4 regions of the Buttiauxella sp. 3AFRM03 genome follow, and region 4 is predicted to be linked to each of the others. Evidence: predicted binding sites of a transcription regulator. Region 4 holds the regulator's gene; each other region holds the start of a gene.
The links. The regulator Fur, encoded in region 4, represses iron uptake genes when iron is present. The targets are predictions, from matches to a motif close to ATAATAATGAGAACNACTATCAA.
Positions count from the first base shown of each region.

Region 1 (7,336 bases), 2.1 Mb from region 4:
CTGTTTGCCGGTGATTTACAAGACGACATGCCTGCCCGTTTCGAAACGGCAGCAAGTCGCGTCCATACCCAACAATTTCACCACTGGCAGGTATTAAGCGCTCAGATGGGCGAAGATGCACAATACGGCCTGGTGGCTGACGCCAGCAGCATTGGCGACTGCAATACATTAATTTATTACTGGCCGAAGAATAAGCCAGAAGCTCAGTTCCAGCTGATGAACATTTTATCGTTGATGCCAATTGGCAGCGATATTTTTGTGGTTGGTGAAAACCGTAGTGGTGTGCGCAGTGCTGAGCAGATGCTCGCCGAATTTAGCCCACTCAATAAAATTGATAGCGCACGTCGTTGCGGTTTCTATCATGGTCGCCTGGAAAAACAGCCGCAGTTTGATGAGAATTCCTGGTGGGATGAGTATCAACACGAAAGCCTGACCGTAAAAACTCTGCCTGGCGTGTTTAGCCGTGACGGTCTGGACACTGGCAGTAAATTACTGCTTTCCACGCTGACACCGCACACCAAAGGCAAAGTGTTGGATGTCGGTTGCGGCGCAGGCGTGTTGGCGGTAACGCTTGCTAAGCATTCACCAAAAGTCCGTCTGACTTTGTGTGATGTTTCTGCACCAGCCGTTGCGGCAAGCCGTGCAACGCTTGCCGCCAACGAAATTGCAGGCGAAGTTATCGCCAGTAACGTCTATTCCGAAGTGAATGGCCGTTTCGACATGATTATCTCAAACCCACCGTTCCATGATGGTTTACAAACCAGCCTGGATGCGGCTCACCAGCTGATTCGTGGCGCAGTACGCCACCTGAATATGGGTGGTGAATTGCGTATCGTGGCGAACGCCTTCCTGGCGTATCCGGACGTGCTGGATGAAACCTTCGGTAACCACGAAGTTATCGCTCAGACAGGCCGTTTCAAAGTTTACCGCTCAGTTGTGATGCGTGGCGTGAAGAAGCGCTAACACGTTGTTGTGCCGCTTTTTGCAGCGATTAGAAAAGCGGCACTAAATTAACTGTTGACGACGCGCAGAAAACATCTAGAATGCGCCTCCGTGGTTACAATACTTCGGTGTTGTGGGTATGCGAAGGTGGCGGAATTGGTAGACGCGCTAGCTTCAGGTGTTAGTGTTCTTACGGACGTGAGGGTTCAAGTCCCTCTCTTCGCACCATTAACCACGCAAGATATCGTTCGCACTGCGCGAAGGTGGCGGAATTGGTAGACGCGCTAGCTTCAGGTGTTAGTGTTCTTACGGACGTGAGGGTTCAAGTCCCTCTCTTCGCACCAATGCGAAGGCGATATCAGATAAGATTTGATTTGCGAAGGTGGCGGAATTGGTAGACGCGCTAGCTTCAGGTGTTAGTGCTCTAACGGGCGTGAGGGTTCAAGTCCCTCTCTTCGCACCAATTCTTATCACCCTCTTCTGGCTTCACTCTCGTCATTCTCTGTTTCACATCCCTATTTCATAGCTTCCAGATTCATCATCACTAGTGCAAGCCCACTGGCAAATGCAACGCATGATGGCAACAAGACAAAATGACGTAACCGTTTATGGTAGAGCATTGCCGTCGTCACCAATAATCCCAGCACAATCAGCACTCGCCACTGACTAAAAGAAAGATCCAGATACAACAATGCGGCGACAATTCCTCCAGGTATCAACACTGCCCACGCACTTTCTAACTGCCGTTGTAACATTATCTCTATCTCATCAATTGGTAATGATAACCAATATCATATGATATAATTTCTCGTTTGTCAGCGCTTGTGTAGATTCTGTTTTACATTAGAAATGTTTAGCATTCCTGATCACCAGATGACATATATTCATTAAGGTGATAGATTGAGCGACGATTAAAAATACATAATTAACAGTCAAATAATTTCCTTAAGAAATCACTTTCCTATCTATTTTTATAATATTATTCAACAGCATAATGTTGAGTTCGAGTAAAAAGAACTATCTGATATGACAGCAACAACCTGGCGCGCTTTACTCAATGGGAAACATCAACTCTCGTTGCGTTTATTTTTATTACTGAACGCGTTTTCTGCGGGATTTAGTATGGCGTCGCCTTCTGCCCACACTCAGCACCTTACCTTACCGATTATCATGGTGCTGGTGATAAGCCTCTGCTGCCTACTCTGGCAGTTTTTTAACAAAAAAACACTGATCAACATTAACGCTGTTTCGTTAATAATTGGCTCACTTTGGGCATGGCATATCTATATAAAAGTCAGTGTGATGCCGATTAAAGATCTTAATTTTCTAATTATTGCCTTACTGGCGATATTATTTATTGGCTCAATCTCTTTTATCAATAACATACAAGCATTTATCGCCTCATGCTTGCCAGTAACGCTAATGATTTTATGGCTCGACCACGGGAATAATTGGCCGAGAGTTTTATATTCGGTGGCCCTCCCGGGCATTGGCATTATCATTCAGAATATCATTCAGCAACGTAATGATAATTTTACTCGTCGTTTAATGGATAAACTACTCGAAGAGAAAGAAACTCTTAACGATTTGAGTATGTTAGATCCCCTTACCGGTCTGTATAACCGCCGTGGTTTTCAAAATCGACTTGAGACAGTGTTAGCCGTTGGAAGCGGCACGCATTTCGTCTTGTTGCTGGATATCGATCATTTTAAAGCTTACAACGACAACTATGGTCATAGCATGGGCGACCAGGCTTTGATCCATGTCTCTGCCGCCATTCGCGATGCCGTTCGTTCTCGCGATATTGTCACCCGTTATGGCGGTGAAGAATTTATGGTGTTGCTGACCGATGTGGATGCCGAGCAGGCTTTGCAAACCGCTGAACGTATCCGCCAACGGGTTTATGATTTAAAGATCCCACACTTGTTTAATGACGACGTGGCAACCCATGTGACGGCCAGCATTGGCCTTGCCGTGCTGGAACAGCAAAACATCGAAGAGGCCTTTCGGCAGGCTGATAGCGCTCTTTATCGAGCCAAACGCCAGGGTCGTAATAGCATTTTTGTCAGCGAATCGCTGCTGCCTGCCTGAGCAAAAATCCCCCATCAGAACACGCGCACAAAATAGCCTTGCTAAAGGCTTTGCCTATAGATAGGATTGGCAATCATTATCATTTGTATTAGTGGTCTTGTTTGTCGATGGCTTTTCAGTCTTCCCAGTTTCTTGATGATTTTGCATGGCACTCACCATTTGCTACCAGCTCACAGCCAGAGCTGGCAGATGAGCTGCGCGCGCATTTCATCACCCATCGACCTTATTTTAATGACATCATCAAATTCAATGAGCCCGCTCCGGCAACCAGCCAGACGTTGTATCAATGGGCCCAACCCGCTGCGTTAACCTCGCTTCTTGCCTGTTACAGTGACCATATTTATCGCAACCAGCCGCAACTTGCCCGTGAGGGGAAACCGCTGAAATCACTGTGGGCGCAATGGTATCTTGGCCTGCTGGTTCCACCGCTGGTGATGGCGCTGATCACTCAGCCCCGAGCGCTGGATATCGGCCCACAACATATTCATGTCGAGTTTCATGAAACGGGCAGAGCCGCCACTTTCTGGATAGACGTTCAGGAAGATAGAGTGGCAACCACCCAGCCGTTGCAACAACGCCTTGAGAAACTGCTGGTTGAAGGGCTAATGCCGGTCGTTGAGGCGCTGGAAAACAGCGGTGAGATCAATGGGAAACTCATCTGGAGCAATACTGGGTATTTGCTAAATTGGTTTTTTGGTGAGCTGAGAGAGTTGCTTGATGATGCGACAATCGCTGAATTGCGCCACGCCTGTTTCTTTGAAAAACAACTGCGCGATGGCCAGGATAACCCCCTCTACCGCACTGTAATCCTGCGCGAAGGTTTGTTGGTACGCCGCACCTGCTGCCAGCGCTATAAGTTGCCTGATGTACAAGGTTGTGGCGACTGTACCCTGAAGTAATAAAGCAAAACGGCGGGTTTCCCCACCGTTTCATCTCACTCTTTCATTTCATTAAGCAGCCTGTTGGCTCTCTTCGCCAGAGGCTTTCTGAGCTTCTTCCGCTTCCTGCTCCAGCAACTGCTTCTCGTACACTTTAAAGAACGGGAAGTAGATGATGGCGGAAACAACAGCCAACAGAATCACCAAAATCGCCGCACGGAAATCCCAGCCTAATGCCCATGCAGCACCGATTGGCGCGGGTGCAGTCCATGGAACCACTGAAATCACACGGCCAATCAAATCCATCTTCATAGCACCCCATGCCAGCACGGCGTTAACCATTGGTGCCAGCAAGAATGGAATAAAGAACACTGGGTTCATTACGATTGGCGTACCAAAGATGACGGGTTCGTTAATGTTAAAGCAAGTTGGGACAATACTCAGACGGCCAATGGAACGCAGGTGGGCAGATTTACTCCGCAGATAGCAAATCACCAGACCCATAGTGGCCCCCGAACCACCGACAACAATGAAGAAGGTCCAGAATGCTTCCATGAAGATGTGTGGCAAAGGTGCGCCTTGTGCCAACGCGCTCTGGTTCATCCCCAGGTTGGTCAGCCAGAACATTTGCAGCATGCCGGAAACAATCGCCGCACCGTGAATCCCGGCAAACCACAGCAAGTGACCAATCAGCACCGCCAGCAGAATCGCCGGCAATGAATCAGCAGCAGATACCAGAGGTTTAAACACCGACATAATCGCTTGCGGGATTAACATGTCGAACTGCGACTGAATCAGCAGGCTCAGCGGGTAGAGTGTCAGAACCACAACCAGCACAGGAATCAGCAGATCAAAGGAGTTTTTGATCATTGGTGGAACCTGGTCCGGCAGCTTGATCCCGATATTGTGCGCTTTCAGGAAGCGCATCATTTCAACACAGTAAACCGCCACCAGAATCGCGGTAAAGATCCCCGTCCCGCCCAGGCTATCCATCGGCATCACACCTTTGGTTTTCGGAGCCGCCACCAGCAGGAATGCCATTAGCGAAAGCATCGCACACATGAACGGATCCAGGCCGTGCGACTTCACATAATGTTTACCGAGGTTATAGGCAATCGCCGCACAAATGTAGATAGACATAATGCCCATCGTCATATCAAACGGCGTCAGAATTTGCCCTTCAAACTGTTTTGCCATATCCAGCCATGCACGAGCAAAGCCCCAGGTGGTGGTTGGCGAGAAAGGCGGATAGGCGAAGACCAGCAGGAACGAACCGACAATCATGAATGGCATCGCAGAAATAAACCCATCACGAATCGCCATAACGTGGCGTTGTGATGAAATTCTTCCCGCGACGGGACTCACGTAGTTTTCTACGAAGCGAAAGATCAGATTAAAAGCGGCATGATTCGATGACATAGCAGTGCTCCTGTCAGGCTTTCAACGCGAATGTTACAGCGGGAAGAATATCGCTGCGCAACAATCCGTAATTTATATAATTGATCCCCGTAGCCGGGACCTTTTTAGATACAGCTTTAATGTCTAAAACACTGGCAGGGGCATCAGTGGCACAGCATAAAAAAATAGGTTTCATAGGCTGCTCTTATTATTGGGTACAGGTGTGTGACCGTTTCAGTATTCATCGCCTTTTCTTACTCTGCAACCGGTTACTGAAACCGGTTGCAGTGATTGTGAAGAAGATCCAGAAATCACTGAAACTTTGAGTTGTTTAGCTATTTCACATCACAGCATTGGCTATTGACGGTATGTATTCATGACACATAGAAATTATGCGTTCACTGGTTTACATATAGCACAGCCTTATGCCAAATTATTTGCGGCCAAGAATGGGAGAAAAGCATGAGCCTGCAGTCAGTCCGGCAATTCTTTGCCGAAAACGCCCCGGATATCGACATTATCGAATTAAACCAAAGCACCGCCACCGTTGCTCTGGCAGCCATGGCCCATAACGTTGAACCGGGCCAAATTGCTAAAACATTGTCGTTGAAAGTTAAGGATCAAGTCGTGTTGGTTGTCGCGAAAGGTGACGCACGCCTGGATAATAAAAAACTCAAAGCGGCTTTAGGGGCAAAAGCCCGCATGCTCAGCAGCGATGAAGTGGTTATCTGGACAGGTCATCCGGTAGGCGGGGTTTGTCCGTTTGGCCTGGAAAATCCGTTAACGGTTTACTGTGATATTTCACTAAAACAGTACGAAGAAGTTTTACCCGCAGCAGGAGCGATTCATAGCGCAGTGCGTATTTCCCCGGCTCGTCTGGCTGAACTCACAGCTGCACTTTGGGTCGATGTCTGCCAATAATCAGATGACTGAGGACGCACTAGCGAACCTCAGTCATCACTAATTTTCTTCATATCCCCTGGTGATACGGAGGCAAATTCAGCTCCTGCATCCCATGTACACTGATCATCCATGCATACATTTCGGCGTCCGTTTTCAGCATCAGGCGGCGCATAGCACTGCTCTTTTGTGCACTGATGGTTTTGTAACTTTTCTCGAGCAGAGTCGCAATTTGGGTCAGTTGCCACCCTTTGCTAAGCAGCCGTAGAACACGACGCTCTGAAAAAGTTAAATTGGCATTCGTCACCGTAATATCGGACGTATTAACCGCTTTTTCTTGCAAAAGAAGCCGGCTAATTCTTTCGGTTTGACCACCGCTATTAAAGACATGTTCGATAATACGGCTCATCGGTTCATGTAAAGAAAGCAATGCTGTTTTGGCCGTCAACAACCGTTCAATGGCAATATTCACCAAGTTCACGGGAAGCGTGAAAACCCACTCCACTTGCCGGTGCTGATTTTGTAATTGGTTGAAGAAATCACAGGCTTCGAAGATTTCCTGCAACGTGCTATCCAGTTCAATAACCACCACATCGATCTGCAGCAATATTTCTGGCCTGATATCTAAATAGTTTTCACAAAGAATGAGCGATGATTTCTCAGCGCGTTCTTTCATCATAAACTGAAGGCCTTCTCTCATCATTGGCCGCTTGCTAACAACTAACGCGCGGCAAAATGGGTTACGCAAAAAGACCTTTGCTTTGCTTTCCTGCATATTTATCTCCTTTTAAAACTTTCACTTTCCTAGCAGTGCGCAACCCAGGACATGGAGATCTTTCTCACACTGAAGGCCGAGTTTTTCCATCGCATGTCTTTTATGTGCGCTCACCGTTCTGATATCGCGTCCTAAACTTTGAGCAACCTGGCTGACGTTGTGCCCAAGAAATAACTGCCCTATTACCTGAACTTCGCATACCGTCAGTTCACCTGAAATTCTCGTATCCAGAATATTCTTGATCATCGGGCTGGAAAGCATCGATCTGGAGGAAAAAGACTTTATAATTAAATCGGTGAATGTTGAGGATGACTCGTATTGAGAAATAATCACCCGCGCACCCAAAGCAGAA
Region 1 covers NZ_CP033076.1:3,672,340-3,679,675, reverse strand. Annotated here, with positions in the region: gene rsmC (16S rRNA (guanine(1207)-N(2))-methyltransferase RsmC) at 1-963, shown strand, start outside; tRNA gene D8682_RS18690 (tRNA-Leu) at 1,084-1,170, shown strand; tRNA gene D8682_RS18685 (tRNA-Leu) at 1,200-1,286, shown strand; tRNA gene D8682_RS18680 (tRNA-Leu) at 1,319-1,405, shown strand; gene D8682_RS18675 (DUF1435 domain-containing protein) at 1,458-1,697, opposite strand; gene D8682_RS18670 (GGDEF domain-containing protein) at 1,969-3,033, shown strand; gene fhuF (siderophore-iron reductase FhuF) at 3,141-3,932, shown strand; gene D8682_RS18660 (PTS sugar transporter subunit IIC) at 3,984-5,330, opposite strand; gene D8682_RS18655 (YbaK/EbsC family protein) at 5,772-6,230, shown strand; gene D8682_RS18650 (LuxR C-terminal-related transcriptional regulator) at 6,280-6,984, opposite strand; gene D8682_RS18645 (LuxR C-terminal-related transcriptional regulator) at 7,006-7,336, opposite strand, start outside.
Region 1: a site for Fur is predicted at 3,100-3,122, ahead of fhuF (siderophore-iron reductase FhuF). Genes of this name have one in related genera too.

Region 2 (7,336 bases), 660 kb from region 4:
TATGTGACGTTGCGCGATGAACTCCATCACCTGGCATTGCAGGAACTGCCCGGGAATGTGGCAATGGATACTTTCACTCAAGAACGCGAGCAGGTACTAAAAAGCTGGCTAACGTGGCTGAGTGAGCCGCAAACATGCGCTTAACACTAATTGTGATATTATCCGCGACAAAATTTTATCCCTCTCTGGAGAGTCAGGAATGAAAGTAACGCTGCCCGAATACAGCCGTGCAGGCGTCATGGTAGTTGGTGATGTGATGCTGGATCGCTACTGGTATGGCCCTACAAGCCGCATTTCCCCGGAAGCTCCGGTGCCAGTGGTGAAAGTCGACAACATTGAAGAACGGCCTGGTGGTGCGGCAAACGTGGCAATGAACATTGCCTCGTTAGGCGCAAATTCTCGCCTGGTTGGCCTGACAGGGATCGATGATGCCGCGCGTGCGCTCAGCCAAACGCTGGCTGGCGTGAACGTTAAATGCGATTTTGTTTCCGTGCCGACACACCCGACAATCACCAAACTGCGTGTACTTTCCCGTAACCAGCAACTGATTCGCCTCGACTTTGAAGAAGGCTTCGAAGGTGTTGACCCAGAACCGATTCATGAACGCATTAGCCAGGCTTTGCCACATATTGGCGCGCTGGTGCTGTCTGACTATGCAAAAGGTGCACTGGCAAGTGTTCAGCATATGATTAGCCTTGCGCGAGCAGCCAAAGTGCCAGTGCTTATCGATCCAAAAGGTACTGACTTTAATCGCTATCGTGGTGCAACACTGCTGACGCCAAATCTCTCTGAATTTGAAGCGGTTGTTGGTAAGTGCAAGAATGACGAAGAGCTGGTGGAGCGCGGCATGAAACTTATCGCGGAATACGATTTTTCCGCGTTGCTGATCACCCGTTCTGAACATGGTATGACGTTGTTACAGCCGGGTATCGAGCCATTCCATCTGCCGACTCAGGCGCAAGAAGTTTACGATGTGACCGGTGCTGGTGATACGGTAATTGGCGTGTTGGCGGCAACCCTTGCCGCAGGCAACACCCTGGAAGAAGCGTGCTACTTTGCGAATGCAGCCGCAGGCGTGGTGGTCGGTAAACTGGGTACTTCTACCGTTTCCCCAATTGAACTGGAAAATGCTGTGCGTGGCCGTGCCGATTCAGGTTTTGGTGTAATGACCGAAGCTGAACTGAAAGTAGCGGTGGCGACGGCGCGCAAACGTGGTGAGAAAGTCGTCATGACCAATGGTGTGTTCGACATTCTTCACGCCGGCCATGTTTCGTATCTGGCCAACGCCCGTAAGTTGGGTGATCGCCTGATTGTTGCAGTAAATAGTGATGCTTCAACTAAACGCCTGAAAGGGGAGACCCGTCCGGTGAATCCGCAGGATCAACGTATGATCGTGTTGGGTGCACTGGAAGCCGTGGATTGGGTAGTGTTGTTTGAAGAAGACACACCACAACGCTTAATTGGGCAGATTTTGCCAGATTTGTTGGTTAAAGGCGGTGATTACAAACCGGATGATATTGCCGGGAGTAAAGAAGTCTGGGCCAATGGCGGTGAAGTGATGGTGCTGAACTTTGAAGATGGGTGTTCAACCACCAACATTATTAAGAAGATTCAGGAAAATAGTTAAATAAATTGCCAGCCTTGCATAGAGCATGGGCTGGCAAGTTTAACTGCAATATTAATGGCCTGATTTACCTGGCGTGGTATCAATAAACGGTAACGTGCCAGAAGGTAATACGGTTGTTGGTAATACACCGTTCCAGCGTTCGGCTTTAGTCAGTTCAATTAGGTTTTGATTACTGGCTAACGCGTCGGCGCGAGCTTTAATTGCTTCGGCTTCTGCCTGGCCGCGCAAACGAGTCGCTTCGGCTTCTGCTTTGGCGTTGGCTAACTGGGCATCAGCTTCTGCCTGAGCCTGAGTGACACGGATTTGGGCCTGAACCTGTTCGGTCGCCAATTCTTGTTCCCGTGTTTTAACCTGAACTTCAGCCGTCATTCTGGCCTCTACCGCTTTTTCATACGCATCACTGAAATCGATATTTTCCACCTGAACGCTATCAATAATAATCGGACCAATAACATTTTTCTTAATAGCGTTGGAAATATCGTTAACCAATTGCAAGCGGTGCTGTACAGCATCAACCGCAGTATAACCGCCAAAGACATTCTCAACCTGAGTAGGGACCTGGCGGCTGATTAGACGATCATTGAGAGAAGATACATTTTGATACTGGCTATAGACTTTCGTGACATCCGATGGTGGAACATGCTAGGAAACGGAAACTTTAAGTGTCGCAGATTGCTGGTCTTTACTGTAAGCCTGTAATGAATCATAAACGGTGACCTGGCTTTGAACGGAAATGATTTTTACGCTTTCAATAAAGGGAATTTTGAACGACAAGCCTGGGTCAATAGCTTCGACTACCGCGCCGTTACGTAATAAAACACCACGTTCCGTTTCATCAATGGTGTACCACGACCCTAATAGTGAGCCTAAAATAACGAAGGCCGCCACTGCACCACCTACTATTTTTATTTTCGAGCCAGTTCCATTTTTTAAATCAGGAATAAGTTGGTTTATCATTTTAACTTCCACTGTCGATGGGCTGAATATGGCATGATGGAATGCTTTTTTGTGTGCTAATTTAAGTGTTGATGCAGGTATGGAAATGTATGAAAAATAAAACCTTAAATCAATGAGTGATGAAAATAGCTATTTCAGATGTGGAGGTTATTGTTTTTTAAAACAATACTTTGCTTTTTTTGTATGTTTTAATAAGTATTATTTCGGATTATTCGAAGGTGAAATATCTGACAATAAAATCTAAAGATATTTATTTGATATATGTAGGCAGGGCGATATATTAAGACTCTCCTGCGAACAGGAGAGTAGTGTTATTCATTATTCTTGCGATTCTGTCGGCGGAGTCACAACAGGCGCCTGAACGCTACGATTTTCCAGTTCGGTTAAACGTTGTTCCAGCAAAGCCAGTTTTTCTCTGGTGCGTAACAGTACTTGAGTCTGTACATCAAACTCTTCACGGCTAACGAGATCCAGACGGGTTAATTGAGATTGCAGTACCTGGCGTACTTTTTTCTCAACATCATCCCCGAACTCACGAATCCCTTTCGGCATTGACTCGTGGACCTGGCGTGCGATCTGTTCAATTTTTTTCGGGTCAATCATAGTGGCTTCCATAATCTTACGGGATTGTCTTGCGCGATTAACACTAATTGTAATGCCTGTGAGGCCGGTTAGAAACCCGAAATGTTCTAAGGTTTGGCGTTGCCAGAGAAAATCATCGGCGTTATAGTAAGTCTGCTTATTCTCAGGGCGGGGTGTAACTCCCCACCGGCGGTAAATCAGTGAACGCTGAAAGCCCGCGAGCGCTCCAGAGCAATCTGGAGGTCAGCAGATCCGGTGTAATTCCGGAGCCGACGGTTATAGTCCGGATGGGAGAGAGTAACGACTAAGCTCAAGCTTTAGTAAGCTTGCACACGTTATTTTTTTAGCTCCTAAGACTGCCCTGATTCTGGTAACCATAATTTTAATGAGGTTTTTTTACCATGAATCAGACGCTCCTTTCTGCATTTGGCACTCCTTCCCAGCGCGTGGAACATGCTCTTGAAGCATTACGTGAAGGTCGTGGGGTAATGGTTCTTGACGATGAAGATCGCGAGAACGAAGGCGACATGATTTTCCCAGCCGAAACCATGACCGTTGAGCAAATGGCTCTGACCATTCGCCACGGTAGCGGTATTGTTTGCCTGTGCCTGACTGAAGAACGCCGTAAACAACTCGAATTGCCAATGATGGTTGAGAACAACACCAGTGCTTATGGCACAGGGTTTACTGTGACTATCGAAGCCGCAAAAGGCGTGACCACCGGTGTTTCTGCCGCAGACCGTATTACCACGGTGCGTGCCGCGATTGCTGATGGCGCAACACCAAGTGACCTGAACCGCCCGGGCCACGTGTTCCCGTTGCGCGCTCAACCGGGTGGCGTGTTAACCCGTGGTGGCCACACAGAAGCCACTATCGATTTGGTGACACTGGCAGGCTTCAAACCTGCAGGTGTGTTGTGTGAATTGACCAACGATGATGGCACCATGGCGCGCGCGCCTGAATGCATCACCTTTGCACGTGAACACAATATGGCTGTGGTGACAATTGAAGATCTGGTGGAATACCGTCAGACTCACGAACGCAAAGCCAGCTAAAATGCAAAAAGCCCGGTTATTAAACCGGGCTTCTCCTCAACCAATGCCGCTGGTTTGCAGCAGCGTCAGACTAAACCCCATCACCGCCATACCGCAAAGCACGCCATAACTTGGGTTGTTATGGGGATCAATTTCTTTGGCAAGCGGCATCAGTTCATCAACCGATAACGCCACCATAATCCCTGCGACGGCAGCCATGATAGCCGCCATGATGACTGGCGACACCATTGTGCCCAGAATCAGCCAGGCCAGCACACCACCAAGAATTTCGGCAAGACCCGAAATCCCTGCCCAGAAAATAGCTTTGCGTTTCGATCCCGTTGCCGCGTACACCGGGCCTGCAACCGCTAATCCTTCTGGAATGTTGTGCAACGCAACGGCGAGCGCAATTCCCATCCCTAACTCCAGGTTACTGCTTGCCGTCACAAATGTCGCAACACCTTCCGGGAAGTTATGCAGACTAATGCCGAGGGTCAGTAGCAACGCGGTACGCCGTAAATTGCGAGGCTGCGGTTTACTGTCCATTAAATCTTGCGGATGTGCATGGGGTAGGGCGCGGTCAAGAGCGAAATAGCCTAACAAACCCAACATAAACATGCCGTAACCTAAAACGGGTGACATTCCTTGTGTGTGAAGTGCGGCGGGTAACATCTCCATTAACGAGATAAGCAGCATAATTCCCGCTGCAAAACCGAGAGAAAATGCCAGCACACGGTTTGAAGGTTTCTGGCCGATAACGCCAAGAAAGGCACCTATAAAAGTGGCTCCCCCTGCTAACAGGGTCAGAATCAAGGGTACTGACATTCATTGCTCCTTTTGATAATGATTCTCATTTATATTAATGGGCGGTGTGATAAAAATCGAGAGCCAGATGGGAAGCTTTACACATCGCTTACATTCAAATTTCCTGAAGATCTTCATCATGCTTATCTGAGTTCTTCATTGTGCAAAAGCGCGTACTGTAGTTTTCATAAACTGAATGACCTGATTAAAGGACACACCATGACAACTCAACGAATGCCTGCGCTATTCCTCGGACACGGTAGCCCAATGAACGTGCTGGAAGATAATCACTATACCCAAGCCTGGCGTCATTTGGGAGAAACCTTGCCGCGGCCAAAAGCTATTGTGGTGGTCTCAGCACATTGGTTCACTAAAGGCACGGGTGTCACCGCGATGGAAACACCAAAAACTATTCATGACTTCGGTGGTTTCCCACAAGCGTTATATGACACGCATTACCCGGCACCGGGTTCACCTGAACTGGCGCAGCAGTTAGTTGATCTTCTGGCACCTGTTCCGGTGATGCAGGATAAAGAAGCCTGGGGATTTGACCATGGCTCCTGGGGTGTATTGATCAAGATGTACCCCAATGCTGATATCCCGATGGTGCAACTGAGTATCGACAGCACGAAACCAGCAGCCTGGCATTTCGAGATGGGTCGAAAACTGGCAACACTGCGCGATCAAGGCATCATGCTGATTGCCAGTGGCAACGTGGTTCATAACCTGAGAACCGCACGCTGGCACGGCGAAAACACACCATATCCATGGGCCGAGTCGTTTAACCAATACGTTAAAGACAACCTCACATGGCTTGGGCAGGTCGACGAGCACCCGCTGGTGAACTTCTTAGATCATGAAGGCGGATCGTTATCTAACCCAACGCCGGATCACTACCTGCCGTTGTTGTATGTTCTGGGAGCGTGGGATGGTAAAGAGCCGATTACGTTACCTGTAGACGGCATAGAGATGGGATCGTTGAGTATGCTTTCGGTACAAATCGGCTGATATGTTTCTCCCTCTCCTTTAGGAAGAGGGAGAAACAATTATTCTACGAACACATGCGGATAGAAGCGTGAAAGATCCTGGGTGATTAACTCGCGATCTTCACGAATACCAATACCTGCAGGTTGATCGTTGATAAGCCAACTGCCGATCAGCACATAACTGTCGCCAAATTTTGGTAACTGATAGAACTGCTGGACGATCATCCCTTCTTCACCGTAAGGGCCATCGACACGGGCAATTTCTTCGCCGTTTTCGATGATCTTCACATTTGCACCTTCGCGAGAGAAGATTGGCTTCACCACGTATTTATCCATCGGCGGATAGTTATCTTCGGCAAAATATGAAGGTAGCAGATTTGGATGATCCGGGAACATTTCCCACAGCATTGGGAGCAATGCTTTGTTGGAGATAATGCTTTTCCAGGCCGGTTCCAGCCAGCGTACACCCGCATCTTCCAGCTTGGTGGAGAACATCTCACGCAGCATGAACTCCCACGGGTACAGTTTGAACAGGTTGCTAATCACCTGATCCTGCAGATCGGTAAACTGGCCTTTTTCGCCCAGACCGATATCTTCCATGTAGACGAATTCGCTCGCCACTTCGGCTTCGGCTGCACAGTCTTGTAGATACTGAACGGTACCGCGATCTTCTTCTGTGTCCTGGCAGCAAGCAAAATGAACCAGATTGAAACCGTGTTGCTGTTTCAGCTCGGCAAAACGCTCAATGATCTTCTCTTGCAGGCTGTTGAACTGATCGCTTTCTGCTGGCAGGTTACCGGCCTGGATCTGATCTTCCAGCCAGATCCACTGGAAGAACGCCGCTTCGTATAAAGAAGTCGGCGTGTCGGCGTTGTTTTCCAAAAGCTTAGGCTCGCCAACGCCATCCCACGCGATATCCAGGCGTGAGTAAAGCGACGGTTGCTGGGTACGCCATGACTGACGCACAAATTCCCAGGTGTGTTTAGGAATGCGGAATTTGGCCAGCAGTTCATCGCTGCTCACGACTTTTTCCACTACCTTCAGGCACATTTGATGTAATTCAGCGGTGACCTCTTCCAGGCGTTCTACCTGCGGAAGCGTCAGCTTGTAATATGCGTCTTCACACCAGTACGGCTCGCCGTACATGGTGTGAAAATTGAAACCGTATTCTGTGGCTTTCTCGCGCCAGTCCGGGCGCTCAGTAATCGCGATTCTTTCCATAATTTCTTAGCCACCCATGGAACGAGAAGAACCTGTTGCGCTGCTACTGCGCTGCATAGTCGATTGTTTAGCCACTGAGTCACCGAAACCGCCGCGTGTCACAGTGCTGGTGGTGGCAGGTTTAG
Region 2 covers NZ_CP033076.1:2,267,378-2,274,713, reverse strand. Annotated here, with positions in the region: gene glnE (bifunctional [glutamate--ammonia ligase]-adenylyl-L-tyrosine phosphorylase/[glutamate--ammonia-ligase] adenylyltransferase) at 1-144, shown strand, start outside; gene hldE (bifunctional D-glycero-beta-D-manno-heptose-7-phosphate kinase/D-glycero-beta-D-manno-heptose 1-phosphate adenylyltransferase HldE) at 200-1,627, shown strand; partial or broken gene D8682_RS12050 (SPFH domain-containing protein) at 1,679-2,584, opposite strand; gene ubiK (ubiquinone biosynthesis accessory factor UbiK) at 2,903-3,187, opposite strand; FMN riboswitch at 3,322-3,469, shown strand; gene ribB (3,4-dihydroxy-2-butanone-4-phosphate synthase) at 3,568-4,221, shown strand; gene zupT (zinc transporter ZupT) at 4,258-5,025, opposite strand; gene ygiD (4,5-DOPA dioxygenase extradiol) at 5,224-6,012, shown strand; gene D8682_RS12025 (glutathionylspermidine synthase family protein) at 6,051-7,211, opposite strand; gene D8682_RS12020 (DUF1190 family protein) at 7,218-7,336, opposite strand, start outside.
Region 2: a site for Fur is predicted at 5,038-5,060, ahead of zupT (zinc transporter ZupT). Genes of this name have one in related genera too.

Region 3 (7,336 bases), 160 kb from region 4:
AGCGGGAATGCGGGCGGCAAGCGCTTCGCTTAAACGCGCACCGCCGACCTGCAACAGCTTTAGCGACTCAAGCGATTTATTGCTGCCCCATTCGCCAATGGCTTGTAACCACAGACTGACCGCAGGCGGCACCAGTGCGGTGACGTTGATTTGATGGCGTTCAATCAGCGGAAAACAGAGCGTGGCGCTCGGGTCGTTTGCCAGCACCACACGCCCGCCGCCGTAAAACACGCCCAGCGAACCTGGTGAACTCAGCGCGTAGTTATGCGCCGCCGGAATGGCGCACAGGAAGCGCGTGCGGGTATCAAAACGGCAGATTTCGACGCTGCGGCGAATGCTGTAGTAGTAATCGTTATGGGTGCGCGGGATCAGTTTCGGCGTGCCGGTGCTGCCGCCGGAAAGCTGGAAAAATGCCACTTCGTCCGCCGCCGATGGCGAAGCGACAAAGTTGTCTTCCGCTTCGTTGATGAAGGCACTTAGCGAACGTTCGCGGTCGCTTTCATTGAGCAAAACAGCCATGCGTAGCGACGGGTTTTGCTGGCACAGCGCATCAAGGAAATCATCATGAGCGAACAAATTGTGTTTGCGGTCGGCAATCAGCACCACCGGTTCGATTTGTTTTGCGTAGGCTTCCATTTCAGTGCGTTGGTGGCTAAACAGCGCGTTAACCGGTGCTACACCAATTTTCAGCAGCGCGAATAGCGTGATGTACAGTTCCGACACATTACCGAGCTGCACCAGCGCAGTTTCGCCGTTGTTCAGGCCACGGCGTTTAAGGGCTGAAGCCAGGCGCGTCGCCGCTTGTTCTAATTCGCGATAGCTGAAATGGCGTTCGCCATCGACCAGTGCAATCGCGTCGTTGTGCGCGTGGCGGTTGAGAATGTCGGTCAACGGCAAATCCGCCCAGTAACCTTTTTCGCGGTAGCGGGCCGCTAAATCGTCCGGCCAGCGCGTGAATTGAATCGCCATTTAGTTGAGTCCAAATACGTGGAGCATGGTGGAAAGTTTGACGCCAGTTTCGCGCCACTCCGATTCCGGCGACGAAGCAGGCACGATGCCCGCCCCAGCGAACAGGCGCACCTGGTTTGCAGCGACACGGGCGCAGCGGATTGTCACCACCCATTCACCGTTGCCTTCAGCGTCACACCAGCCGACGATGCCGCCGAACAGCTCGCGGTCAAATGGCTCAAGTTCTGCAATCAATTTGCGCGCCACATCGTGTGGGAAGCCACTCAACGCCGGCGTCGGGTGCAGCAGGCAGGCGAGGGATAACGCATTGTCCTGCGGGTCTTTTACCTGGCCGTAAATCGGCGTGGCGAGGTGCCATAAGGTCGGCGTGGTAATCAGTTCTGGCGTGTCAGAGAGCGTCAAAGTCTGGCTGTGCGGCTGCAAAACATCGCGCATCGCTTGCGTCACCAGACCGTGTTCGTGGCGGTCTTTCTTTGAGTGCAGTAACTGCGTGCCAATTTCGCTATCACGCGGGATATTTTCCCGGTCGCGCCGTGCCGATCCCGCCAGCGGCAGCGAGCTGAAATTCTTGCCGGATTTACGTAACAGCAATTCCGGGCTGGCACCCACTAGCGAGCTGCCATCCGGCAACGGGACGTGGAAGTTGTAGCTGGTGGGGTTTTGGCTAATCAGGCGATTGAGCAGCCCATCGAGATCAATTGGCATTTGGGTTTCGATATCAATCAGGCGCGAGAGCACCACTTTGTCGATATCCGGCTGCGCCGTTGCGGCGGCGGCATGAGCCACCATTTCCATAAATTTGTCTTGTTCCGGAATCGCTTTACGCGCGGCAATGTTGAGCGGTTTCGCCACAGCCGTTTGGCGGGCGTCATCCTGGCGTTGGGCGCGTGAAAACGGCTGCCAGCTTTCAGGGATAAACAGCGCTGAAGGTTGGCGGGGATCAAACGGAATGGCACCGACGACAACCGGCTTCTCGATGCCATGTTTTTTGGCATTTTCGAACGCTTCACGCAACGAAGTTTGCAGGTGACCATGGGAATTTGCGCCATCAATCGCCGGGCAATCCAGGCGAGCAAAGCAGCCGCTTGTTGAAAAACTGCGATATGGCGACATAAAGAAAAAACTATCTGCACAAGGTGTTAGCCGTTTTTCTTGTCGTTCCTCAGCCAGTAACGTTTCCATGAACTCTCCGTAAAAACATGACAAAAGATAGTAATAATGATTATCATTTGCTTTTCGGGGTCGTAACCTAAAGAGAAAAGACAGCACTGTCAATAGTTGCTCAGTCTTGTCGGATGGCGCTAATGCTTATCCGATCTACGCGAAACGGTTTTGTAGGGTGGGTAAGCGCCAGCGCCATCCACCGCCATCAGGCAAATTTCAACAGGATGTCATTGAGTGAAAATCAGATTCTCCGCATTCATCTTTCTATGCTTAAGCAGCCTCGCCCACGCCGCCGACTGGCCGCGAACGATCACCGACAGCCATGGCACGCATACGCTGACGCAAGCTCCGCTGCGCATTGTTTCCACCAGCGTCACGTTAACCGGCTCGCTGCTGGCAATTGATGCCCCCGTGGTGGCAAGCGGTGCCACCGCACCTGGCAACCGCATGGGCGATGCGCAAGGTTTCCTGCGCCAGTGGGGTGATATCGCAAAAGCGCGCAACGTGCAGCGTTTATATATCGGTGAGGCCAGCGCCGAAGCAGTGGCTGCGCAAATGCCAGATTTGATTTTGATTAGTGCCACCGGAGGCGATTCCGCCCTCGCCCTTTATGACCAGCTTTCCACTATCGCCCCGACGTTGGTTATCAATTACGACGACAAAAGCTGGCAACAATTGCTGACGCAACTCGGCGAGATTACCGGGCATGAAACCCAGGCGGCGGCACGCATTGCCAGTTTTGATAAGCAGCTCAACGAGGCAAAACAGCGTATGACGCTGCCGCCACAGCCGGTCACCGCGCTGGTTTACACCCCGGCATCACGTTCGGCAAACCTGTGGACGGCAGAATCCGCGCAGGGGAAATTGTTCCAGCAGTTAGGTTTTACTTTGTCGTCTTTGCCTGCGGCGGTGAATGCCAGCAAGAGCATGGGAAAACGCCACGACATCGTGCAATTGGGTGGCGAGAATCTTGCTGCGGGTTTGAATGGTGAGAGTTTGTTCCTGTTCGCCAGCGATGAGAAAGATGCCACGGCGCTGGAAACCAACCCATTGCTTTCGCACCTGGGCGCCGTGCAGAAAAAACAGGTTTATGCGCTGGGCACCGAAACATTCCGTCTGGATTATTACAGTGCCACGCAGGTTCTGGAGCGGATGAGTCAGTTGTTTGGTAGCAAGTGATTTTTTGTAATGTGGTGGATGACGCTTGCGCTTATCCACCCTACGAAAACCTACGCCGGAACGCTCTGCTGATAACCACGCAGCTGCACCAACACCATCGCCAATACTATGCCGCACAGTGTTAATGCCAGGCCGCTCGCACTCGCCGCAGCGACCGGCGTCATCGCTACCGTCAGTCCGCCTAAAATGGCGGCACCAATCGCATCGCCAGTGACGTTTTGCGCCGTCCACAAACCGTTAATACGACCTAACATACCGTCCGGTGTTAGCGTCTGAATTAAGGTGTATTGCAGCAAAGAGCTGATCGCACTGAGATAACCAAATAGCGCCAGACACGCCAGCCCAAGCCCCCAAACCGGCATCAGGCTGAAAACGCCAATTGAGATAAACGAAACAATTCCCGTCGCCAGCATAATACGGCCTGGGCGTGCGTGATGGGCAATACGCCCGCTGGTCAACGCGCCAATGGCAGCACCCAACGGAACGGCAGCGTACATCAGGCCGATTTGCGCCGCGCTCATTTGCCAGTGTCCGGCGAGTGCGGGATAAAGAACGCGCACCGCGCTCGCCATCGTCAGCAACGCGCCAACTAACGCAATGCCGCCAATAATCGGGTTACCGACCAAAAAACGGAACCCATTGAGCAGCGAAAGCAGCGGGTTTTCACGCACCTGCGGCGGTGGCGGCAGCTTCGGTAAACTCAACAGCGGCAGTAAAGTGACGAAAGTGCCGACAGACGCCAGCGCGTAGTTCCACACCACGCCGCCGGAGGCCAACAACAGCCCGCCGAGCATCGGTGAAATCACTGAGCCGAGGCGCACCGTCAGCATGGTAATCGCACTCGCCTGCATTAAGTTTTCACGCCCGACTAACGCGGGTGTGGCGGCTAACAACGCGGTCACGCCAAGTGCGCCAAAGAAACCATCCCATACGCCAAGCAGATAAATCGCCGCCAGCGACGGTTCCGGCAAGGCGGCGTTAATCGTCAGGCCAATAAAGCCAACGCCACAGGTAGATCGCGCCAGCAAAATCAAACGGCGGCGTTCGTGCCGGTCGGCCAGCACACCGCCCATCATCAGGCCGATAAACATCGCGCTGCCGGTTAACGTCACTGCCAGCCCAACTTGCAAGGAAGAACCGGTCAGCGTCTGGATTTGTACCGGCACGGCAACGCCCAGTAACCCAAGCGAGACAATCGAGATAAAACGGGCAAGGAAGACGGCGCGAAAAGCAGGATGAGTTTTGAGCAAACTGAGGTTGAGCAACAAAGAATTACGGTTCATTACATGGCCTTAAAACGAATTTTTCTTTCCAGATGCGAGGCGGCTCATGCTAGCATAAACAAATAAGAGTGATAATGATAATAACTATCATTTAATTTTACATTGTTTTTGTAAGGCTACGAAGTGAAGGATATACAACGTATGTCACGCTGGTTCATCCTGCTGAGTTTGTTGTTTTTACTGCTTTTAATGGCAGCGCTCAGTCTGCTGTTAGGTGCCAAATCACTCCCCGCAGAAGTTGTTATGGATGCGCTCAGCGGCCAGTGCCAAAGTGCGGATTGCACCATCGTGCTTGATGCACGCCTCCCGCGCACGCTAGCGGGTATTCTTGCCGGAGGCGCACTTGGCCTTGCCGGTGCGTTGATGCAAACCCTGACACGCAATCCGCTTGCTGACCCCGGACTGCTTGGTGTTAATGCCGGAGCGAGTTTTGCCATTGTGCTGGGTGCCGCCGTGTGGAGCCTTTCGTCGCCGATAGCGCTGCTCGGGCTGGCGTTTGCTGGTGCATTATCTGCCGCTTTAGTGGTGGCGTTTACCGGAAGCCAGGGCGGTGGGCAGCTCAGCCCGGTGCGTTTGACGCTGGCAGGCGTGGCGCTCGGCGCGGTGCTTGAAGGCTTGAGCAACGGTATCGCGCTGTTAAATCCAGTGGTCTATGACCAGTTACGTTTCTGGCAGGCCGGAACGCTGGATATTCGCACCCTCACGACTTTGAAAATTATCGTGCTGCCGGTACTGACGGGCTGTGCGATTGCGCTGCTGATCAGCCGTTCGCTTAACAGCCTGAGCATGGGCACCGACACCGCAACCGCACTCGGCAGTAAAGTGGCGCGCACCCAATTGCTGGGTTTAGTGGCAATAACGTTATTGTGTGGCAGCGCCACCGCCGCCGTGGGGCCGATTGCCTTTATCGGCCTGATGATGCCGCATCTGGCGCGTTGGCTGGTGGGGGCCGACCACCGCTGGTCGCTTCCCGTCACCTTGATTGCCACCCCGGCCCTGTTGCTGTTCGCCGATATTATTGGCCGCATGCTGGTGCCTGGCGAGCTGCGCGTTTCAGTGGTGAGCGCGTTTATTGGCGCGCCGATGCTCATTTACCTGGTGCGCCGTAGCCGTAAAGGAGCCAGGCAATGAACCGCTCCTCCCCACGCCTGTTTATCAGTTGCTGGTGCTTGCTGTTGCTCGGTATCTCGCTCGGATTATGGAGCCTGGGCAGCGGCGTGTTGCCGCTCTCGGTCAGCCAGGTGATTGACGCTCTGCTTGGTACCGCACCACGAAATATCTCACTGGTGGTCGTCGAATGGCGTTTGCCACGCGTTGTCATGGCGCTGCTGATTGGCGCGGCGCTAGGCGTGAGCGGGGCCATTTTCCAGTCGCTAATGCGCAACCCGCTCGGCAGCCCGGATGTGATGGGTTTTAACACCGGAGCCTGGAGCGGAGTATTAGTGGCGATGGTGCTGTTTGGTCAACATCAAACGGCGATTGCCGGTGCAGCCATGGCAGGCGGCATCATCACCGCGCTGGTGGTGTGGTTGCTGGCCTGGCGTAACGGTATCGAAACTTTCCGCTTAATCATTATTGGAATCGGCGTGCGCGCCATGCTGGTGGCGTTTAACACCTGGCTGTTACTGCACGCCTCGCTGGAAACCGCTCTCTCCGCCGGGTTGTGGAATGCAGGCTCGCTCAACGGTTTGACGTGGGCGAAAATTTCCCCTGCCGCCCCGTTGATGTTGCTAGCGCTAATTGCGGGCGCATTACTGGTTCGCCGTATGCGGCTGCTGGAAATGGGCGATGACAGCGCCTGCGCATTGGGTGTTTCCGTTGAGCGCTCGCGCCTGATGTTGATGTTAACCGGCGTGATTCTGACTGCCGCCGCAACCGCACTTGCCGGGCCGATTTCGTTTATCGCCCTCGTCGCCCCGCACATTGCCCGCCGCCTGAGCGGCAGCTCGCGCTGGGGTTTGCTGCAATCTGCCTTATGCGGTGCAACGTTGCTGCTGGCCGCCGACCTTTGCGCCCAGCAACTGTTCATGCCGTATCAGTTACCTGTCGGCGTGGTGACGGTCAGCCTTGGCGGTATCTATTTAATTGCGTTGTTGATTCAGGAGTCCCGTAAGAAATGAGTCAGATTTCCTCCCCCTCACGCCTGCATGGCGAAAAACTGACGCTGGGATATGGCAATCATGTGGTGGCAGATGGCCTGACCGTCGCCATTCCTGACGGGAAATTTACCGCGATTATCGGCCCCAACGGCTGCGGGAAATCCACGCTGCTGCGCACGCTAAGCCGCCTGATGAAACCGATGCACGGCGAGGTGTGGTTAGACGGTAATGAAATCCATCGCTTCGCCACTAAAGAAGTGGCGCGGCGCATCGGGTTGCTGGCGCAAAACTCCAGCGCGCCGGGCGATATTAGCGTGGCTGAACTGGTAGCGCGTGGGCGTTATCCGCATCAGCCGATGTTTACCCGCTGGCGCGAAGAAGACCGCCAGGCGGTGGCGCGGGCAATGCAGGCGACCAACATTGAAGATTTAGCCGAGCAGCCAGTGGATACGCTATCGGGCGGCCAGCGCCAGCGCGCATGGATTGCGATGGTTCTGGCGCAGGAAACCTCCATTCTGCTGCTGGATGAACCGACCACCTGGCTGGATATCAGCCATCAAATTGATTTACTGGAACTGCTGCGCGATCTGAACCAAAAGCAGGGCTACACGCTGGCTGCCGTGCTGCACGATTTGAACCAGG
Region 3 covers NZ_CP033076.1:1,764,612-1,771,947, forward strand. Annotated here, with positions in the region: gene D8682_RS09770 ((2,3-dihydroxybenzoyl)adenylate synthase) at 1-969, opposite strand, end outside; gene entC (isochorismate synthase EntC) at 970-2,151, opposite strand; gene fepB (Fe2+-enterobactin ABC transporter substrate-binding protein) at 2,368-3,312, shown strand; gene entS (enterobactin transporter EntS) at 3,363-4,595, opposite strand; gene fepD (Fe(3+)-siderophore ABC transporter permease) at 4,737-5,726, shown strand; gene fepG (iron-enterobactin ABC transporter permease) at 5,723-6,715, shown strand; gene fepC (iron-enterobactin ABC transporter ATP-binding protein) at 6,712-7,336, shown strand, end outside.
Region 3: a site for Fur is predicted at 4,664-4,686, ahead of entS (enterobactin transporter EntS). Genes of this name have one in related genera too.

Region 4 (7,336 bases):
TCACTGGTCTGGCAATGTGCGCTACTCCTCCGATTATTTCGATCAGTTGTTCAACTATGCTGTAGAGCTTGTCAATAAAGGTCTGGCGTATGTTGACGAACTGACTCCAGAGCAGATCCGTGAATATCGCGGCTCATTGACCGCACCTGGGAAAAATAGCCCATACCGCGATCGTAGCGTCGAGGAAAACCTCGCGCTGTTCGAGAAAATGCGTAACGGTGAATTTGCTGAAGGCACTGCGTGCCTGCGTGCGAAAATCGACATGGCATCACCATTTATCGTGATGCGCGATCCGGTTATTTACCGCATCAAATTTGCTGAACACCATCAGACTGGTACCAAGTGGTGCATCTATCCGATGTACGACTTCACGCACTGCATTTCCGATGCGCTGGAAGGTATTACTCACTCTTTATGTACGCTGGAGTTCCAGGACAACCGTCGTCTGTACGATTGGGTGCTGGATAACATCACTATTCCTGTGCACCCGCGTCAGTACGAGTTCTCTCGCCTGAATCTCGAATACTCCATCATGTCTAAGCGTAAGCTGAACCTGCTGGTGACTGAGAAAGTAGTGGAAGGGTGGGATGACCCACGTATGCCAACCATTTCTGGCCTGCGTCGTCGTGGTTACACTGCCGGTTCTATTCGTGAGTTCTGTAAGCGTATTGGCGTGACCAAACAAGACAACACCGTTGAAATGGCTGCTTTGGAATCATGTATTCGTGATGACCTGAACGAAAACGCCCCGCGCGCGATGGCAGTGCTCGATCCGGTGAAAGTGATTATTGAAAACTTCCCGCAGGGCGAAGTGGAAATGGTCACCATGCCAAACCATCCGAACAAGCCAGAAATGGGTAGCCGCCAGGTGCCGTTCAGCCGTGAGATTTACATTGATCGTGCTGACTTCCGCGAAGAAGCGAATAAGCAGTACAAGCGTCTGGTGTTGGGCAAAGAAGTCCGCCTGCGTAATGCTTATGTGATTAAAGCCGATCGTGTTGAGAAAGATGAAGCCGGGAATATCACCGTGCTGCATTGTTCCTACGATCCGGACACATTAAGTAAAGACCCGGCTGATGGCCGTAAAGTAAAAGGCGTTATTCATTGGGTAAGTGCTGAACACGCCTTGCCAGTTGAAATTCGCCTTTACGACCGTCTGTTCAGCGTGGCTAACCCAGGTGCGGCGGAAGATTTCCTGGCAACGATCAACCCAGAGTCTCTGGTGATTAAGCAAGGTTTCGTCGAACCAAGCCTGCAAAATGCTGAGAAAGGCAAAGCGTATCAGTTCGAGCGTGAAGGTTATTTCTGCCTTGATAGCCGTCTGGCAACTGCGGAAAAACTGGTGTTTAACCGCACCGTTGGTTTGCGTGATACCTGGGCCAAAATAGGCGAGTAATTAGTTATACACGCAGTCAATATGTAACAAAGACGCCGCAAATCGCGGCGTTTTTTTTTGCTTAATAATCACAGGATTAAATATTTACTTACATTCGCGATGCGAATTAATGTTATTTATATTTCCCTGGGAATTCTCTGGCTGGTCAATCTCGGAACATAATAAATCCTTTCTTTTATCATGTGAGCGCTCTCATATGGTGGTTTATATCAATATTTGTTGATTTATAAACATAAAATTCCACAGTTGATTTTTGTTACAAATACTCATGAATTATGTGCTCTCTGTCATAATATCGGAATGAACTCTTACAAAGTCGTTGATAATTCGCGTCGCGAAAAATAGTCTTATGGGGAGCAGTAAATGCGGGAAAATATTTATAACCGCTTTAGCCGTTAGGCATTTTTACTTTTTTCGCTATCTGACGTCTTTTAACGTCCGGCGATTATTTATACGTCAAAGAGGAATTTTATATGCGTACGTTTAGTGGCAAACGTAGTGCGCTGGCCCTTGCTATTGCAGGCGTCACGGCTCTTTCTGGACTGGTTGTTATCCCTCAGGCAAGTGCAGCAGGTTTTTTTGATGATTCAACACTGACCGGTGGTGTTTATTACTGGCAGCGTGAACGTGACCGTAAAGATGTTACGACAGATAAATATGAAACTAACCTTTCTCACGCTACCTGGAACGCCAATCTGGACTTCCAGTCCGGTTATGCTGCTGACATGTTTGGTCTGGATATCGCCGCCTTTACTGCTATCGAAATGGCAGAAAATGGCGACAGCGGCCACCCGAATGAAATCGCATTTTCCTCTTCAAACAAAGCTTACGATGAAGATTATTCCGGCGATAAGAGCGGTATAAGCCTTTATAAAGCCGCAGCTAAATTCAAATACGGCCCGGTTTGGGCCCGTGCGGGTTACATCCAGCCAACAGGGCAATCTTTATTAGCGCCACACTGGAGCTTCATGCCTGGTACTTACCAGGGCGCTGAAGCCGGGGCAAACTTTGATTATGCCGATGCTGGTGCTCTGAGCTTCTCCTACATGTGGACCAATGAGTATAAAGCTCCGTGGCACCTGGAGATGGACAAGTTCTATCAGAACGATAAGAACACCAAAGTTGAGTATCTGCACTCGCTGGGCGCGAAGTATGACTTCAAAAATGATCTGATTCTTGAAGCGGCATTCGGTCAGGCAGAAGGGTATATCGACCAATACTTCACTAAAGCAAGCTACAAATTTGATGTAGCTGGCAGCCCATTGTCTACCAGCTACCAGTTCTACGGTTCGCGTGACAAAGTCTCTGATGGCAGCGTTAACGATCTGTATGACGGCACCGCATGGTTGCAGGCTCTGACATTCGGCTACAAAGTGGGCCAGGTTGACCTGCGGCTCGAAGGTACCATGGTCAAGGCTGATGGCCAGCAGGGCTACTTCCTGCAACGTATGACCCCAACTTACGCATCGTCAAACGGTCGTCTGGATATCTGGTGGGATAACCGTTCTGACTTCAACGCCAATGGTGAAAAAGCCATCTTCGCGGGTGCCATGTATGACCTGAGCAATTGGGATCTGGCTGGTTGGGCTGTAGGTGCTTCGTATGTTTACGCATGGGATGCAAAACCAAGCTCTAAACCAACCACTGACGGTTACTACGATGCTGACAATCGCCTGAAAGAATCGGCGTACAGCCTTGATGCGTTGTACACCATTCAGGATGGGCGCGCGAAAGGCACTCTGTTCAAACTGCACTTCACTCAATACGACAACCACTCCGACATCCCAAGCTGGGGCGGTGGTTACGGCAACATCTTCCAGGATGAGCGTGACGTGAAATTCATCGTCATCGCACCGTTCACCATCTTCTGATTCGATTCCGGGCGTGAAAGCGCCCGGTTTTATAAAGGATATCGAGCATGAAAAAAATCATTTTGGTTACGGTCATGGCTTTAGGTTTGAGCGCCTGCGCACAACCCTCTAAAACGGCACCGGAAGATACAAAACTGAAACAAGCCTATAGCGCCTGTATCAATACCGCAGAAGGGAATCCTGATAAAATTCAGGCCTGTCAGAGCGTGTTAAACGTGCTGGGTCAGGAAAAGGAACACCAGGAATTTGCGAAGAAAGAAACGGTGCGCACCCTGGATTATCAAAACTGTATTCAGGCCACTCGTACTGGTAACGACCAGGCGGTAAAAGCCAAGTGCGATAAAATCTGGCAAGAGATTCGTGCGAACAACAAGTAATCTGTGAATTCAGGCAATAAAAAAACCGGTGAGCTTCCTCACCGGTTTTTTTATACCTGACATCTGGTTCAGAATGTCAGATATGCGGATTACTTTTCGCTGATTTCGTGTGCATTCTCGTCGGTACGGCAATCACCTTCAGCGCAGTGACCGTAAAGGTACAGGCTGTGGTTGGTCAGACGGATGCCATGGCGTGATGCGATTTCACGCTGACGAGATTCAATTGAATCATCACTGAACTCAATAACTTTGCCGCAGTCCAGGCAAATCAGGTGGTCGTGGTGATGTTGTTGAGTTAACTCGAATACGGATTTGCCGCCTTCGAAGTTGTGACGAGTGACAATGCCTGCATCATCAAACTGGTTTAGTACACGATAAACTGTGGCGAGACCAATTTCTTCGCCCATATCAATCAGACGTTTGTATAAGTCTTCCGCACTGACATGATGGTTCACCGGACCCTGTAGCACTTCAAGGATTTTTAATCGCGGAAGCGTGACTTTCAGGCCGGCCTTCTTCAATGCGGTATTATTGTCAGTCATGCGGAAATTGTCCTGTTGCTTAACGGATCGCTCGGACTCAGGGTGAGCGTTAAGATGAATGCGTCTCATTATAGAACTGCAGATTCTAAATGGAAACCGCAAGTATTATTCATAATCAAGCTAAAAAATGGCGGCTGAGTCGCGATTTAATTGCCTTGTTAGCTATTTAGCCAGGGGGTCATTGTACAGGGACAAACCGAAAAGTTAAAAATTTGTAGCGATTATTTTAATCGGAATAATCTATCAATGTGACGCAACCCGTTTAAAAGCTGCGTCACATCCAGAATCAGGCGTTGATGATATCTGCCAGGTTCAGCTCGTCAGAAACTTGTTTGACCCATTTCTGAACGCGTTCAGCAGTCAGTTCTGGTTGACGATCTTCATCGATAGCCAGACCGACAAAGTGATCGTCGTCAGCCAGACCTTTAGAGGCTTCAAAATGGTAGCCCGCCGTTGGCCAGTGACCGACGATAGCAGCACCGCGTGGCTCAATGATGTCACGGATAGTGCCCAATGCGTCACAGAAGTATTCTGCATAGTCTTCCTGGTCACCACAGCCGAACAGGGCGACCAGTTTGCCGTTGAAATCAACTTCTTCCAGAGTCGGGAAGAAGTCATCCCAGTCGCATTGCGCTTCACCGTAATACCACGTTGGAATGCCGAGAAGCAGAATATCGAAGCCTTCCAGGTCTTCTTTGCTGCTCTTAGCAATGTCATGCACCTCAGCAACGTCTTTACCGAGCTGTTTTTGAATCATCTTCGCGATATTTTCGGTGTTACCAGTGTCGCTGCCGAAAAAAATGCCTACGATTGCCATGAGTAAAATAACCTCTTGATACTTAATGGTATGGTGGCTGCTAATTGGCCACAGATAGGGCAATCATAGCAGAACACATTGCGGTGCGGAAACTGCTATCAGCCTGTTGTGCACAGACTGCAACATCGTATTCCGGGCATATAGCCTTTCAACTAACTGAGATGCTGCTTCAGTTGCGCGAGTAGAATCTCTTCAATCAACTCACTACGACTGATATTGCGCGCTTCAGCCAGATGATTTAGTGCATCTACTGCATCGTTATTGAGCTTCAGTTCCACTCGCTTCAGGCCGCGTACTTTATCGCGCTTGAGCTGGTTGCGTTTGTTGATACGCAGTTGCTCATCACGCGTCAGCGGATTAGTTTTTGGCCGCCCGGGGCGACGCTCGTCCGCGAACAGATCTAATGTAGTACGGTCCGTTTGTTCTTTTGCCATGATTAGACTACTGACAGGGAATTCAGGTGGCACGGAGCGGGGTGCTCTGGCGCATTTTAGCGCGCAATCATACATCAGCATGGCTTGCGCGCCAACGCGTTAGCTGCATCTAACAGCCAGTCGGTTTGTTTTTAATCAGTTTGCTGTACTTGCGTCGATAAAACGGTGGATTGCGCGCAAAACAGCATCAGGTTTTTCGGCGTGAACCCAGTGTCCGGCACCGGCAACCACATGAGCGCGCGCCTGAGGGAATTGCGCAAGCAGCGTTTCGCGGTGTGATTCGTCAACATAAGGCGATGCACCACCACGGATAAACAGTGCCGGTTCATTCCAGGTTGGGATAGCTTGCCAGCCGACAATATTCTCGTACTGTTCCCACAATACCGGAACATTAAACTTCCACTCGCCGTCAGCAAATGACTTCAGCAAGAATTGAATCACACCTTCTTCGTTCAGATGCTCACGCATCACCATAGCGGCTTGTTGACGTGTTTTCGCTCCACTACTACTGACTGCATTAATAGCCGCGAAAATTTCATCGTGACGGCGTACCTGATAATCCACCGGTGCAATGTCAATCAGCACCAGTTTATCAATGCGCTCAGGTGCAATAGCTGTCAGAGCCATCGCAACTTTACCGCCCATGGAATGGCCGATAATGATTGCTTTTTCAAAGCCATATTCTTCGAGCGTTTCAACCACATCCTGCGCCATCGCGGCATAGTTCATTTCAGAGCTACGGGGCGATAAACCATGGTTGCGCAGATCGATTTGCAGCAACGTATGATTTTGCCCGAGGTCGCGGGCCAACACGCCCAGGTTATCAAGGCTACCAAAAAGGCCGTGGATTAGGACGATGGGGGAATTACTAGTCGATTGTTGCGCAGTTTGCAGGCGAGCATTCAATTTCATGGCAAAGTTCTTTTTTTTTACTTCGTGAGGTTAGGGTATCATAACGGCATCCTGCCGCAGTGCCGCAAATTTCCAGTTTAGTCTGACTTTGTGGTGTGACATAAGTTTGGCGCTACCCGAGGTTGGGATTTGTGCGAATATGTACATATAATCCCAACAACTTGAATTCAGAAAAGATACCGCACCGGATTAAGATGAAAACAATTGAAGTTGATGACGAGCTCTATCGCTATATTGCCAGCCACACGCAGCACATTGGTGAAAGCGCGTCCGATATTTTACGGCGCATGTTGAAATTTACCGCCGGTCAATCTCCTGCTACACCAGTAACTACCGGCCAGACGGCAGCAGCTGCTGCTCCGGAAGCCAAACCCGTAAACAAAGCTCGCGATCGCGTACGTGCGGTTCGTGAATTACTGTTGTCAGATGAATATGCCGAGCAAAAGAAAGCCGTCAATCGTTTCATGATGGTGCTTTCTACTCTGTATACCCTCGACGCACATGCTTTTGGTGAAGCGACCGAGTCGCTGCATGGCCGGACGCGCGTCTATTTTGCAGGTAATGAGCAAACGCTGCTGCAAAATGGCAACCAGACCAAACCAAAGCATGTTCCGGGCACGCCATACTGGGTTATCACTAACACCAATACGGGTCGTAAATGCAGCATGATTGAACACATCATGCAATCAATGCAGTTCCCTGCGGAATTGATTGAAAAGGTTTGCGGCACAATCTAACACCTCGCGTCAGAAGGAAAGGCCAATGGCTAACCACCCTCGTGCAGGACAACCGGCACAACAGAGCGATTTGATTAACGTAGCCCAACTGACGGCCCAGTATTACGTGCTGAAGCCTGAAGTGGGGAATAGCGAACACGCGGTGAAATTCGGTACCTCCGGCCATCGTGGTAGTGCGGCACGTCATAGTTTCAACGAACCTCACATTCTGGCGATTGCTCAGGCGATTGCTGAAGATCGTGCAAAAAAT
Region 4 covers NZ_CP033076.1:1,603,414-1,610,749, reverse strand. Annotated here, with positions in the region: gene glnS (glutamine--tRNA ligase) at 1-1,396, shown strand, start outside; gene chiP (chitoporin) at 1,870-3,267, shown strand; gene chiQ (ChiQ/YbfN family lipoprotein) at 3,315-3,644, shown strand; gene fur (ferric iron uptake transcriptional regulator) at 3,734-4,186, opposite strand; gene fldA (flavodoxin FldA) at 4,473-5,003, opposite strand; gene ybfE (LexA regulated protein) at 5,156-5,437, opposite strand; gene ybfF (esterase) at 5,573-6,349, opposite strand; gene seqA (replication initiation negative regulator SeqA) at 6,544-7,086, shown strand; gene pgm (phosphoglucomutase (alpha-D-glucose-1,6-bisphosphate-dependent)) at 7,112-7,336, shown strand, end outside.